2 regions of the Planococcus rifietoensis genome follow, and region 2 is predicted to be linked to the other one. Evidence: predicted binding sites of a transcription regulator. Region 2 holds the regulator's gene; the other holds the start of a gene.
What was found. The regulator LexA, encoded in region 2, represses DNA repair genes until DNA is damaged. The targets are predictions, from matches to a motif close to CGAACATATGTTCG.
Positions count from the first base shown of each region.

Region 1: parE (DNA topoisomerase IV subunit B) is a predicted target of LexA. The motif match lies at 3,197-3,210, and genes of this name have one in related genera.

Region 1 covers NZ_CP013659.2:1,437,712-1,442,852, forward strand. The annotation lists gene acnA (aconitate hydratase AcnA) at 1-736, shown strand, start outside; gene AUC31_RS07070 (acyl-CoA thioesterase) at 886-1,335, shown strand; gene AUC31_RS07075 (hypothetical protein) at 1,310-1,621, shown strand; gene AUC31_RS07080 (HesB/YadR/YfhF family protein) at 1,656-1,952, opposite strand; gene plsY (glycerol-3-phosphate 1-O-acyltransferase PlsY) at 1,974-2,564, opposite strand; gene AUC31_RS07090 (CoA-binding protein) at 2,694-3,107, shown strand; gene parE (DNA topoisomerase IV subunit B) at 3,225-5,141, shown strand, end outside.
Region 2 covers NZ_CP013659.2:1,647,796-1,652,936, reverse strand. The annotation lists gene glnA (type I glutamate--ammonia ligase) at 1-769, shown strand, start outside; gene AUC31_RS08220 (hypothetical protein) at 962-1,492, shown strand; gene AUC31_RS08215 (hypothetical protein) at 1,553-1,756, shown strand; gene lexA (transcriptional repressor LexA) at 1,910-2,530, opposite strand; gene yneA (cell division suppressor protein YneA) at 2,698-3,015, shown strand; gene AUC31_RS08200 (YneB family resolvase-like protein) at 3,012-3,665, shown strand; gene AUC31_RS08195 (DUF896 domain-containing protein) at 3,724-3,957, shown strand; gene tkt (transketolase) at 4,043-5,141, shown strand, end outside.

The DNA.
Region 1 (5,141 bases), 210 kb from region 2:
GTCGAAAGAACCGGCACCGATCCAGCCGCTATCCGGCCTTCGTGTCATGGCGAAATTCGCTGATTCGATCACGACGGACCACATTTCACCGGCAGGCGCAATCGGCAAAGATACACCAGCTGGATTGTACTTGCGTGAAAACGGCGTTGAGCCGCGCAATTTCAACTCTTATGGCTCCCGTCGCGGTAACCACGAAGTCATGATGCGTGGTACGTTTGCCAACATCCGCATCCGTAACCAAGTCGCACCAGGCACTACTGGCGGCTTCACGACATTCTGGCCAACTGGCGAAGTTATGCCGATCTACGATGCATGCATGAAGTATCAACAGCAAGGCACTGGCCTTGTGGTTCTAGCCGGTAAAGATTACGGCATGGGCTCTTCCCGTGACTGGGCTGCTAAAGGAACATTCCTTCTAGGTGTCAAAACAGTCATCGCGGAAAGCTATGAGCGTATCCACCGTTCGAACCTTGTGATGATGGGCGTCTTGCCGCTTCAATTCGTCAACGGCGAAAGCGCTGATTCCCTTGGTCTGACAGGCCACGAAACAATCAGCGTCAACTTGTCTGACGATGTGAAACCGCGCGACGTACTGACGGTCACAGCTACTGCTGAAGATGGCAAAGTCACGGAATTCAAAGTCCTCGCACGCTTCGATTCTGAAGTGGAAGTCGACTACTTCCGTCACGGCGGCATCCTGCAAATGGTGCTCCGCAACAAATTGCTAGAAGCATAAAAAATAAAAAGGCTGCCTCCGGGCGGCCTTTTTATTTTGGGAAGAATCGTCCGTAAAGGATCTGGCGAGCTATGAGAAACACAGCTTCAGAGCCTTGTGCTTTTTGATCGCAATGCATGTCCTGTATACTAGAGGAGAGGTGAAGGAAAATGTACATAAGTGATAAAGAAATTGAGATCCGCTATGCGGAAACAGACCAGATGGGCGTTGTCTATCACGCCAATTACTTGATCTGGCTCGAGCTCGGGCGCACGCAATTGATCGAGGATCTCGGGTTTACGTATGCCGGCATGGAATCGCAAGGATTCCTGTCCCCGGTGACGGATATCTCCATCCAATACAAAGCAGCGCTGCGCTACGGACAGAAAGCGCGCGTCAAGACCTGGGTGGAGTCTCACGGCCGCTTGCGGACGACATACGGCTACGAAGTGCTCCATGAGGATGGCACACTCGCTGCAAAAGCGACCTCCGAGCATGTCGTGGTGAAAAAAGACAACTTCCGTCCCGTTCCGCTGGCGAAAGTGGCCCCTGAATGGGATGCCAAATACAAGGAAGTGGTGAGGGGGGCAGAAGATGGCATTCGGAATCCGACGACCTGAATTGGAACGCTGGAAACAGGATGTGCAAGACGGCCAGATCTCTTTTCTTACCCATTACTGGGTAGATCACCGATTCCCCGGCTGCAGCACAGTCACGAAAGTGGGCTGCAGCGACATCGACAAACTTGCTGACTGGGGCAGCCGCTATGGCTTGCGGCGTGAATGGCTGGACTTGCGCAATGACTACCCGCATTTCGACTTATTCGGCGACCGTCAAGCGGAAATTCTGGAGGCTGAAGGCCGCTTGGATCAATTGAATCGATTAACCAAAAACCCCAATGAATAGAGTGAATAAAAAAGAAGCATGGCGCAAAATTGCGTCATGCTTCTTTTGGTTCGTATGAATAACTCAATTCACCTAATGTATCATCTACGGTGACGTGCAGGTCATGTTCGTCGAAATACCACTGGTCGGCTTCTTCTATAAAATAAAGCACTTCATCTTCTTCGAGGCGGACCAGCGCTTCGTAGGGGCTGTCTTTCGTCACACCGAGCGAGAAGCCCGGCTGCAAACCGGCGCCTCCGTAGCGGACGAAAAACCGCACCGCTTCTCCAGCTTCGACTTCCATTTCGTTATGGAACCAATCTCGTGCATCTTTGCTCAAATGGATCTCCATGCAAACACGTCCTTTCGGGTTCTACCACTTGATCTTCGGTTCGGTACCTGCGCGAATTCTGGCGATGTTCGCACGATGCCGGTAAATGATGAACGTGGCGAGTGTGAAAATGACCGCCATGAACAGGTAATCGCCGGTATTGATCGTGTAGATGATCGTGTAAATAACTGAGACGACAGCCAAGATGATTGACGACAAGGATACCATCTTGGTGATCTTCAACGCAATCAACAAGACCGCGACGGCCAGTAAAAACAACGGCCATTGATACCCCAGCAAAATCCCTCCGGATGTGGCCACCGCTTTGCCGCCCTTAAAGCGCGCAAACACCGGAAACATATGGCCGATGACCGCGATGACGCCGAGAATCAGCGGGTGGACATCGGTAACCATGACGAGCGGCAAAAGCGTCGCGGCGGTGCCTTTTAGAATATCCAGGATGGTGACGACAAAACCCGCTTTTGGCCCAAGCACGCGGAAGGTGTTGGTCGCCCCTAAATTGCCGCTTCCTTTTGTTCGAATATCCGTATTGTAAAAAAGTTTTCCGATCCATAAGGCTGAAGGGATGGATCCGAGTAAATAAGCGATAATTACCGGAAGCAAAATGTCCATAATTGACTCCTTTGACGTACACTGTTTTCTTTTCTACAGTTTACCATGACCGAAGACACAGAAACAATAGATGGCGGATTATTCAACAAACGGCCCCGTTTCATGTATGATAGACTAAAAGGACAGGTGATTTTGTTGAAGAATCCAGACCGCACAGAAATCAAAGAAGTGCTCGACACGGCTAAAACCATTGCGGTGGTGGGCTTGAGCCCGAATCCGATGAGAACCTCGTATATGGTATCCAAAGCGATGCAAGATGCCGGCTACCGCATCATCCCGGTCAATCCGATGGCGGATGAAGTGCTGGGGGAGAAAAGCTACGCGACGCTTGCGGACATTCCGGAACCGGTCGACATCGTCAATGTATTCCGCCGCAGCGAATTTTTGCCGGCCATTGCCGAAGATTTTCTCAAAATCGAAGCCCCGGTGTTCTGGACGCAGCTGAACGTCGTCGATGAAGAGGTCTTCAATCGCCTCCAGGGCGCCGGCTATACGGTCATTATGGACCGCTGCATCAAAGTCGAACATGCCATCCTGAAATAGCAGCTTTCACGAAGGGCGCCTAGCGCTCTTTTTCTATGAACATTGACAGGAACGCCTGGAATGGCATACGATTAAAAGAAGACAGTATACGAACAAATGTTTGTTGGAGGGAAATAGATGGCAAAAACGAACAGCAATGCATACAACGAAGAAGCGATCCAAGTACTAGAGGGATTGGACGCTGTCCGCAAACGCCCCGGGATGTATATCGGTTCGACCGATGCCCGCGGGCTTCACCACTTGGTCTATGAGATCGTCGACAATTCCGTCGATGAAGCGCTTGCCGGATTCGGCGACCGCATCACGGTGACCATTCACGAAGACAATAGCATCAGCGTGCGCGATTATGGCCGCGGCATGCCTACAGGAATGCACAGAAGCGGCAAGCCGACACCGGAAGTCATCTTGACGGTGCTCCATGCCGGCGGGAAATTCGGCCAGGGCGGCTACAAGACAAGCGGCGGGCTTCACGGCGTCGGCGCATCTGTCGTTAATGCCTTGTCGAGTTTTTTGGAAGTGACGATCCACCGCGACGGGCGCAAATACCGCCAGCGTTTTGAAAATGGCGGCAAACCCGCAACAACTTTGGAAGAGATCGGCAAAACGAAAGAATCAGGCACCTTGATTCACTTTCTGCCGGACGAAAGCATCTTTAGCGTATCCAAATACAATTACGACACGCTGAGCGAACGCTTGCGTGAATCCGCGTTCCTCATGAAAGGCATGAACATCGAGTTGATCGATGAGCGCAGCCAGACCGGCGAGAGCTTCTTTTATGAAACCGGTATCAAAGCCTTCGTCGAATACTTGAACGAAGAAAAAGACGTGCTCCACAAAGTGGCGTATATGGAAGGCCAGAGCGACAGCCTCGAAGTCGAATTCGCGTTCCAGTTCAACGACGGCTATTCCGAAACGATCCTGTCGTTCGTCAACAACGTCCGCACACGAGACGGCGGGACGCACGAAACCGGCGCAAAAGCGGCAATGACCCGTGTATTCAACGATTACGCACGCAAAATCAATTTATTGAAAGATAAAGACAAAAATCTCGAAGGCTCCGACATCCGCGAAGGCTTAGCGGCCATCGTCTCGGTGCGCATCCCGGAAGCTTTGCTGCAATTTGAAGGACAGACAAAAAGCAAACTCGGCACAAGCGAAGCCCGCGGTGCCGTTGATGCGGTGATCTCCCAGCAATTGATGTACTTCCTCGAGGAGAACGCAGAACACAGTGCATCACTCGTCCGCAAAGCGATACGGGCGTCTCAGGCGCGTCTCGCCGCACGAAAAGCGCGGGAAGATGCCCGAAATGGCAAAAAACGCAAGAAATCCGATACTTTATTGTCCGGCAAATTGACGCCGGCGCAGTCGCGCAACGCCAAAAAGAACGAATTGTACCTTGTAGAGGGCGACTCGGCCGGCGGTTCGGCAAAACAAGGCCGCGACCGGACGTTCCAGGCGATTTTGCCGCTGCGCGGGAAAGTCGTCAATACCGAAAAAGCGAAATTGGAAGAAATTATGAAAAACGAAGAAATCGCCACCATCATCCACGCAATCGGCGGCGGCGTATCTTCCGACTTCTCCGTAGACGACATCGCCTACAACAAAGTCATCATCATGACCGATGCCGATACTGACGGCGCGCATATCCAAGTGCTGCTGTTGACGTTCTTTTACCGCTACATGAAGCCGCTCATCGAAGCAGGCAAAGTGTTCATCGCCTTGCCGCCGCTCTATAAAGTATCCAAAGGCGTCGGCAAAAAAGAAGTCGTCGATTATGCCTGGACCGAAGCGGATCTTGACGAATCGATCAAAAAAGTCGGCAAAGGCTATATGCTCCAGCGCTATAAAGGCCTTGGGGAAATGAACGCCGACCAATTGTGGGAGACGACGATGAACCCGGAATCACGCACCTTAATCCGTGTGACGATCGAAGACGGCGCGCGCGCCGAACGCCGCATCACGACCTTGATGGGCGATAAAGTCGAACCGCGCCGCAAATGGATCGAAAACAACGTCGACTTCGGCTTAGAAGAC
Region 2 (5,141 bases):
AGTAGCTCCAGGACAGCATGAAATTGACTTTAAATATGCGGATGCCATCAAAGCTTGCGATGATATCCAAACGTTTAAATTGGTTGTTAAGACGATTGCCCGTAAACACGGCCTTCACGCAACATTCATGCCGAAACCATTGTTCGGCGTCAACGGATCAGGCATGCACATGAACGTTTCCTTGTTCAAAGGCAACGAAAATGCTTTCCTAGATGAAGATGGCGATTTGAAGCTGAGCAAAACGGCTTACCAGTTCATGGCAGGCATCATCGAGCACGCGAAAGCATTCACAGCTGTCACAAACCCGACAGTCAACTCGTACAAACGCCTTGTACCAGGTTATGAAGCACCTTGCTACATCGCTTGGTCAGGTAAAAACCGCAGCCCGCTGATCCGCATCCCTGCTTCACGCGGCTTGTCTACACGCGTAGAAGTGCGTTCAGTTGACCCTGCTGCTAACCCTTACTTGGCTATGGCTGTATTGCTAGGCGCAGGACTTGACGGCATCAAGCGTGATTTGACTCCGCCAAAAGCTGTTGACCGCAATATCTATGCAATGAACCGCAAAGAACGCAAAGAAGTCGGCATTGAAGATCTGCCAGGCACATTGTATGCAGCACTTGACGAGTTGCAAAATGATGAAGTCATGACAAAAGCGCTCGGTTCACACATTTTGAATAACTTCGTGGAAGCGAAGGAAATCGAATGGGATATGTTCAGAACAAGCGTGCACCCATGGGAGCGCGAGCAATACTTGAAAATGTATTAATAGCGAAAAAACCGGAGCCCAGCGCTCCGGTTTTTTTATGATGGAAAATGACTTAGGCCATACGGTAAGCGGCGTAAAGCGAACGCTAGGAAAACTGTCTAAAGTTTGTGTCCTTTCACACATACGCTGACAGATGAAAACGTGGTAAGATTTTACTTATATGAAAGAACTTTTAATATCTGGAGGGATAAAATGCGGTTTATGAATGTCATCATCGTCTTTCTCATTGCCTTTTCGTTCGCGGGAATCGCTTTGTATGCAGTGGGACCGAATCTATCTTCGGAGGCAGTAGCGCAAAAAGCATTTGAAGAACTCGAGCAAAGCGGCAAGATGGAGGAAATGGTCCAGCAAATCGAAGCGGATCCGGAAGTCAGCCGCTATATGGAAGAATGGCAGTCCCAGCAAGAGATTCCGCAAGAATCTCAAGAAAGCGGGATGGAGGGCCAGTTGGAAGAAGAAGCAATTAATGAAAGCGATTCTATCGAAATTGAACCACCGCAAGTGCCGGAAGAGCAGGAATTGGCTTTTGATACTAAGGAAGATGCGGCAAGTGTCATGATGGAAAAAGTCGGCTTCCGCAACTTGCTGAAAATGAAAAATGCAGTTGAAAACGACACGATGACAGCTGAACAGGTCATGGATGAACTCGACGACGATTTAAATGAGGAAGAAATGCTGGCTCTGAAAGTGATGATTTTCAAGGAATGGCAAAACCGAAACTAAACAACAGTTTATGCTACACTAATATATGCATTTCCATTCATTTTGAAGGGAGGAATCTCGGTGAAAACGTTTCAAGTAGAATTCTTCTTTGATCAAGGGAATACCATCGTGCATACAGTAAAAGCGATCGACAAGGAATCGGCCATCAGCCAAGTGCCATCGAACGGCACTTATGAATTGACGGACGAAGCGAATGGCAAGATTTACCGCATCACCATCAACTTGGTAAAATACATCGTCGTAACAGAAACGCAAGCAAACTAAAAAAATAAGACAGCCGGAGATAAGCATCTCCGGCTGTCTTTCTATCATCAAGATTACATAAGATAATTATAGGTAGACACAAAACGATAGAAAAAAGGAGGAACTTTTGCTTTCCTCCTTTTTTCTATCGTTTTGTGTATTAAGGCTATATGTTTAATGGATTTGGCGGTAGACGCCGACGACTTTTCCGAGAATGCTCACCTGGTCGACAATAATCGGATCCATTGACGAATTTTCGGGCTGCAAGCGGAAGTAATTGTCCTCACGGAAAAAGCGTTTAACGGTTGCTTCATTTTCCTCGGTCATGGCGACAACGATGTCCCCATTATCCGCAGTCTGCTGTTGCTTGACGACGACATAATCGCCATTCAGGATGCCGGCTTCGATCATACTTTCACCCATGATTTCCAACATGAAGATATGGTCTTCTTCCGTGCCGTAAGTTTGAGGCAGCGGGAAGTATTCTTCGACGTTTTCGATGGCGGTGATCGGCATCCCCGCTGTGACTTTACCGATGAGTGGCACATGGAGGACAGGGCTCTTATCGATGAGCGCTTCTTCTGAGCCGATGATTTCGATGGCTCTTGGTTTGGTTGGGTCGCGGCGGATCAGCCCTTTGCTTTCGAGTCTCGCTAGATGGCCGTGGACTGTCGAACTGGATGCAAGGCCGACCGCTTCGCCAATCTCCCGGACGGAGGGTGGATAGCCTTTTGCACGGACTTCATCTTTTATGAAATTCAGGATGTCTTCCTGACGCTTAGATACTTTTTTCACCAGTTTCACCTCTTTATAGGATTTATTCAAGATTAACTATCTATAGTATAGCAACTCGGGCATTGAAATGCAAACATAGGTTCGAATTTAATCTTGACAAGAAACGTCTGTTCGCTTTACTATGAGAACATACATTCCGAACAAATATCCTAAAGGGGGCGGCTTGAATGACATTCTTTCGACGGAACTCATATTTAGTTTTCTTTTTCTCACTCATAGTAGTGTTTACATTTTACACGGTGATCAGCCATAACGCCGAAAAGCAGCAATTGGGCGAGCTGCAAATTGAAAAAGGTGATACGCTATGGGAGTTAGCTGAATCGTTCAGCGGCGAAACTCCCCATCATGAATGGATAGAAGAGATCATGGAAGTGAATAATTTGAAGACGACGAAAATCGTGGCAGGGCAATCATTGAAGATTCCAGCAGAACAGTTGAACTTCACGCCGGATGAAACTAAATATTATGCAGGTGATGCAGAATGAAGAAAAAAGCTTTAGTTTACTGCCGTGTCAGTACCACTAAAGACGAGCAGGAAACTTCGCTCGAACGGCAGGAAGAAGAATTGCTGTCGTTTGCATTCGAGCAAGGCTACCTGGTGGAAGATGTATACAGTGACCAGCACAGCGGATATGAAATGGATCGTGAAGGGCTTCTCGAGATGCTCAATCAAGTGAAGAGCCAAAAGGTCGATGCCGTGTTCATCCAAGATGAGACGCGCCTTGGCAGAGGGCATGCACGTATCGCTTTATTGCATGTCATGAAAAAACATGAGGTCGATGTCTATACGCTATCGGATCATGGCCCGATCGCCTTGAACGATATGGATGACATGGTCCTTGAAATTTTGGCCATCGTGGAAGAATACCAGCGCAAAATCCACAATGCCAAGATCAAACGGGGCATGAAGCGTGCGGTGGAGAATGGCTATAAGCCCGAGCGCAATTTAAAAGGAAAAGGCAATCCGGACGGCCGTGAGCGACTGGATCTTCCGGTAGATCAGATCGTCAGCCTAAAAGCGAGCGGCTTGACCTTCCATGAAATCGCGGTTACGCTGCAAGGCTTCGGCTACCAAGCAAGCAAAGCGACGGTGCACCGCCGTTTCCGCGAGTACCAGCAAATGAAAGAAAGCTGAAATCTTGCACTGTCCCGCCTTTTTTTGTACCATGGAGCAGTAGAAAGGGGGACTTTACATGCTATCTCCAGATAAGATCGGACGCATCAATGAACTGTCCAAAAAGTCCAAGCGCGACGGGCTGTCGCAAGAAGAAGCAAAAGAACAATCGGCGCTGCGCCAGGAATACTTGCAAAGTTTCCGCAAGTCGATGCGTGGAACGATTGAAAATGTCACCGTCATCGATCCGGAAGGAAAAGACGTAACGCCAGACAAAATTAAAAATAAACGGGAGAATAAGTATTTGAATTAATACTTATTCTCTTTTTCGTTGTATTCTTCCCTAGAGTTGACTAAACTAGAATAGGATTAAATTTAGTTTCAGAGAGGATGTCACTATGTCAAACCATGCAGATCAACTTGCAGTAAATACCATTCGAACACTTTCCATCGATGCGATTGAAAAAGCCAATTCCGGACACCCGGGACTTCCAATGGGCGCCGCTCCAATGGCGTATACACTCTGGACAAAACATATGAACCATAACCCGAACAACCCAGACTGGTTCAACCGCGACCGTTTCGTCCTGTCAGCAGGACACGGCTCCATGCTTCTTTACAGCTTGCTTCATTTAAGCGGATACGGATTGCCGATGGAGGAAATCAAAAACTTCCGCCAATGGGATTCGAAGACGCCAGGACATCCTGAATACAAGCACACAGTCGGTGTCGAAGCGACAACTGGGCCGCTTGGCCAAGGGATCGGCATGGCAGTCGGCATGGCAATGGCAGAACGCCATTTGGCAGCTACATACAATAAAGATGGCCTCGACATCATCGACCACCACACGTTCGCTCTTTGCGGAGACGGGGATTTGATGGAAGGGGTTGCCGGAGAAGCGATTTCGCTTGCAGGGCACTTGAAACTGGATAAATTGGTCGTTTTGTATGACAGCAACGACATTTCACTCGACGGCGATTTGTCGATGAGTTTCTCAGAGAACATCCAGAAGCGTTTCGAGTCATACGGCTGGAACTATCTCCGTGTGGATAACGGCAACGATATGGACGATTTGTCTGAAAAAATCGCTGAAGCGAAAAAATCTACGGACAAACCGACATTGGTGGAAGTCAAGACGGTCATCGGCTATGGTTCCCCGAACAAATCCGGTAAAGCGGATTCGCACGGTGCACCACTTGGCGAAGATGAAATGAAATTGACGAAAGAATATTATAAATGGACGTTCGATCAAGATTTCCATGTTCCGGAAGAAGTTTACGAAACCTTCAAAGAAGCGACAGAATCACTAGGCGCTAAAGCGGAAACAGCTTGGAACGAATTGTACAAGCAGTACGAAGAGCAGCATCCTGAACTTGCTTCCCAGCTGCAAGCAGCGATCCGCGGTGACTTGCCGGCTGATTTCGACTCACAGTTCCCACAATACGAAGTCGGCAAAAAACAAGCGACGCGTGCATCATCCGGTGATATGGTCAATG